2 regions of the Streptomyces sp. NPDC101237 genome follow, and region 2 is predicted to be linked to the other one. Evidence: riboswitches for the same ligand, from Rfam matches in the RefSeq annotation. Region 2 holds a riboswitch; the other holds the start of a gene.
The links. A riboswitch is a leader RNA that binds a small molecule or an ion and turns the genes downstream of it on or off. The one in region 2 is predicted to bind ZMP and ZTP.
Positions count from the first base shown of each region.

Region 1: another riboswitch for ZMP and ZTP. It lies ahead of ACIRQ9_RS04785 (glycine hydroxymethyltransferase); the one in region 2 lies ahead of ACIRQ9_RS13465 (bifunctional 5,10-methylenetetrahydrofolate dehydrogenase/5,10-methenyltetrahydrofolate cyclohydrolase).

Region 1 covers NZ_JBIWNY010000002.1:380,790-382,977, forward strand. Annotated here, with positions in the region: gene ACIRQ9_RS04775 (helix-turn-helix domain-containing protein) at 1-68, opposite strand, end outside; gene ACIRQ9_RS04780 (DMT family transporter) at 251-1,078, opposite strand; ZMP/ZTP riboswitch at 1,235-1,324, shown strand; gene ACIRQ9_RS04785 (glycine hydroxymethyltransferase) at 1,357-2,188, shown strand, end outside.
Region 2 covers NZ_JBIWNY010000007.1:95,235-97,422, forward strand. Annotated here, with positions in the region: gene ACIRQ9_RS13460 (CU044_5270 family protein) at 1-416, shown strand, start outside; gene ACIRQ9_RS13465 (bifunctional 5,10-methylenetetrahydrofolate dehydrogenase/5,10-methenyltetrahydrofolate cyclohydrolase) at 417-1,265, opposite strand; ZMP/ZTP riboswitch at 1,292-1,374, opposite strand; gene ACIRQ9_RS13470 (hypothetical protein) at 1,392-1,559, opposite strand; gene ACIRQ9_RS13475 (nuclear transport factor 2 family protein) at 1,547-1,912, opposite strand; gene ACIRQ9_RS13480 (hypothetical protein) at 2,083-2,188, shown strand, end outside.

The sequences.
Region 1 (2,188 bases), on a different contig from region 2:
AGGCGGGCGGGCGTGACCCCGACCCGGTCCGCCGGCTCGCCCAGGGACATCTTCCGTCGGGCCGGCATCACGTCGATGTCGACGGTGATGGCATCGGATCACCTCGTCCAGCTCGGCCCGCGTCCGTGCCGCCTCGCCGTCGCGCGGGACGGCCTGGGCGAGCGGCATCCGCAGGACGCGCACGATGAGCGCGACCCCGCGGACGGCGAGGCCGATCCCTGTCGACTGGTCGGGCAGGGGTGGCCGCGTCTCAGGCCTCCGCCTCGTCCTCCGGTGCCTCGCCGAACCTGGCCAGCGCCAGGGCGCCCACGACGGCCACCGTGAAGCCGAGCACCCCGAGCCAGGCGAGCCCCTCGCGGGTGCGGTCGCCGAGCCAGACCACGCCGACCGCCGCCGGGCCGATCGTCTCGCCGATCACCATCCCCGCCGTCGCCGTGGTCACCGAGCCGCGCTGCAGCGCCGAGGTCAGCAGCAGGAAGGCGCCGCCGCCGCCCACCAGCAGCGCGTAGAGCGCCGGGTCGGTGAACAGGCCGGCCGGCCGCAGGGTGTCGACGAGCCGCACCGACACCTCCACCACCCCGAACCCGAACCCCGCGCCGAGGCCCAGCAGCAGCGCCCGCCCGCGCCCCGACAGCCGCCCGCCCGCGAGCCCGAGCAGCAGCACGCCCACCGCGGTCGCGAGCATGGCGAACGTCAGTGCGTCCGACCCGGCCCTGCCGCCCTCCGGCCCCGACGCCAGCCCCAGCATCGCGAGCCCCGCGCACACGACCCCGACCGCGCCCCACTCCAGCCCGCTCAGCCGCACCCGCAGCAGCCGGGCCGCGACCACCGCGGTCACCGCGAGACTGGACGCCAGCGCCGCGCTCACCGCGTAGATGGGGAGCGAGCGCAGCGCCAGGATCTGGAACACGAACCCCAGCCCGTCCAGCCCGAGCCCGGCGACGTACCGCCACTGGCGGACCGCCCGCAGCAGCAGCGCGGCCTCCCCGCCACCACCGTCACCGGCCGCCCGCGCGGCCACCGCCTGCAGGACCGTCGCGGTACCGAAGCACAGCGCCGCGGCGAGAGCGCACACCATTCCGAAGAGCACGAGGGGACTGTAGGCGACGCACTGTCCGCGAACCTCCCCGGTACCCGCCGTCCCGCGCCGCGGCACGACGCCGGGGCGGTGGCCCGCGGCCCCGCCCGAGTGGTGGACGTCCCGGTCCCCGGTGGGGTGTGCCGGGTAGTGTGACCAGCGGGCCGTGACTGGCGCGCTGGGATGGGACCGACCATCGGGGAGCGGCCCGTGTCTGATCGAGTGCCGTGCGCCTGGGCCGAACCGTGAGTGCCGAACGACATGTCCGGAGGTCCCGAATGACTGACAAGTCCGCGCCCCTGTCCACCGAGTCCACCGCGTTCCGATCCGCCCTCGACGTGATCCGCGCGGTCGAGCCGCGCGTCGCCGACGCCATCGGGCAGGAGGTCCACGACCAGCGCGAGATGCTCAAGCTGATCGCCTCGGAGAACTACGCCTCCCCGGCGACCCTGCTCGCGATGGGCAACTGGTTCAGCGACAAGTACGCGGAGGGCACCGTCGGCCGCCGCTTCTACGCCGGCTGCCGCAACGTCGACACCGTCGAGGCGCTCGCCGCCGAGCACGCCCGCGAGCTGTTCGGCGCCCGGCACGCCTACGTCCAGCCGCACTCCGGCATCGACGCCAACCTGGTCGCCTTCTGGGCCGTCCTCGCCGACCGCGTCGAGGCGCCGTTCCTCCAGAAGACCGGCGTCCGCCAGATCAACGACCTCTCCGAGGCCGACTGGGCCGAGCTGCGGCAGGCCTTCGGCAACCAGCGGATGCTCGGCATGTCCCTGGACGCGGGCGGCCACCTCACCCACGGCTTCCGCCCCAACATCTCCGGGAAGATGTTCGACCAGCGGTCCTACGGCACCGACCCGGCGACCGGCCTGATCGACTACGACGCGCTGCGCGCCCAGGCCCGTGACTTCAAGCCGCTGATCCTGGTGGCCGGATACTCCGCGTACCCGCGGCTGGTGAACTTCCGGATCATGCGGGAGATCGCCGACGAGGTCGGCGCGACCCTCATGGTCGACATGGCGCACTTCGCGGGCCTGGTCGCCGGCAAGGTCCTCACCGGCGACTTCGACCCGGTCCCGCACGCCCAGATCGTCACCACGACCACCCACA
Region 2 (2,188 bases):
CGCCGATGTGGGGCGACGCCCCGCCGTACGGCACCCCGCCGCACGACCCGGCGGGCCTGCGCACCTACCTGACGGAGCTGGCCGGCGGCCGCACCCGCGCCCTCACCACGCCGGAACTCCTGGACGCCGTCCGGGAACTGCTCGACAACTGGACGCTCGGCGCGCGGGAGACGGCCGCCCTGGCCGCGCTCCTCGCCGACACCCAGGGACTGCGGCCGGCCGGCCGGGTCACCGACCGGCTGGGCCGCACCGGGCAGGCGTACGTCCTCGACAAGGCGGCGGGCGGCGGGCGGATGCTGATCCTGGACCCGGCCACCGGCGCCGTGCTCGGCCTGGAGACCACGTTCACCCGCGACGCCCCCGAGTACGGCGTGCGGGCCGGTGACGTCATGGACTACAGCGCCTGGATGCGCTGATCAGACCCCCAGCTGCCGGGCGGCCGCGGCGACGGTCTGCTCCAGCAGCACGGCGATGGTCATCGGACCGACCCCGCCGGGCACCGGAGTGATCAGCGAGGCCCGCTCGACGGCGGTGTCGAAGTCGACGTCGCCGACGTTGCCCTCGTTGTAGCCGGCGTCGAGCACCACCGCGCCCGGCTTGAGGTCCTGGCCCCGGATCAGCCGGGGCCGGCCGACCGCGGCGACCACGATGTCCGCCTCCCGCACGGCCGCCGGCAGATCACGGGTGCGGGAGTGGCAGAAGGTGACGGTGGCGTCGCGGGCGAGCAGCAGCATGCCGGCCGGCTTGCCCAGGATCGCGCTGCGGCCCACCACCACCGCGCGCTTGCCGGCCGGGTCGACGTCGTACGCGTCCAGGAGGCGCAGGATGCCGCCGGGCGTGCAGGAGACGAAGCCCGGCAGCCCGAAGCTCATCGACGCGAACGACGCGAAGGTGACGCCGTCCACGTCCTTCTCCGGCGCGATCGCCTCGAACGCGGCCCGCTCGTCGACGTGTTCGCCGACCGGGTGCTGGAGCAGGATGCCGTGCACCGCCGGATCGGCCGACAACTCCCGCAGAACGGCGACGAGTTCCTCGGTGGTCGTGGCGGCGGGCAGGGCCACGTGCCGGGAGGCGATACCGGCCTTGCGGCTGCGGTTCTGCTTCATCCGCACATAGGTGACGGACGCCGGGTCGTCGCCGACCAGCACGGTCGCCAGGCACGGCGTGATGCCGGTGCGTGCGGTGAACCCGGCGGCCCGCTCCGCGGTCCGTTCGACGATCCGGCGGGCGACGGCGGTTCCGTCCATGAGTCGGGCATGGGTCATGCGGCACACTCCTGAGCAGGTTCGACCTTGATCGCCCAGGCGCACGGCATCGACAGTGCGGGCCGCTCCACGGTGGTGCTCCACCTCAGCGCCAGTCACGGCCCGAGCCCAGAGTAACCGAGGCACTCAGCGTTTCCCACGGCGATGCGCCGCCCGCAGGAGCCCGTGGAGCAGCACCGCGCAGGCGCCCGGGCGGCCCCGGCGCCGCTGTCCCAGCCCGGCCCGCACCGAGAAGGTCCAGGTCAGCCGGGCGCCGACCTGGACCCTCGCGGTCCTGGCGGCTACTCGTCCCATGCCTGGACGATGATCTGTTCCGCGATCTTCCCGTCGCGCAGCGTGATCATCGACTCGGCGAGCACCCGGACGCCGTCCGCGTACTCGCAGGACTCGCTGTAGGCGGCCCGGTCCCCCTGGACGACGCACTGGTCCAGGGTGTGCGTCATGTCCCGGCTGTAGACGTCGTCCAGCAGCGCGGCGATGTCCCCGCGGCCGTGCAGGACCCTGGGGTGGCTGGGCTGGGCCGTGCGGTCGACGATGCGGATCTCGGCGTCGTCGGCGTAGAGCGCCAGCAGGCTGTTGCCCGTGTCGCCCTCGATGGCCCGGCGCAGCGTCTCGGTGTCGAACGTGGAGCCTGTCGCGGTGCCCATGGTGACCTCCGGCGGGAGCCCACGGCCGATGGGGAGCGGGCCGCGGCAGCCCCTCTTCGAGCCTCCTCCGCCCCGACCGGCTCGGCAAGCGCAGGCCGTACGCTCCGCCTGACGGGTGAGCGCGAGAGCCTGCCCGTGTCCGCCCGGCCCCCTCGGCCGTTGCTGGAGACATGATCTCAACACGACGTATCGTCGCCGCCGTCGGCCTTGCCGTCGGGGTCACCGGCCTCGCCGCGCCGCTGGCGAACGCGGCCGACGCGAGCGCACAGGACCCCG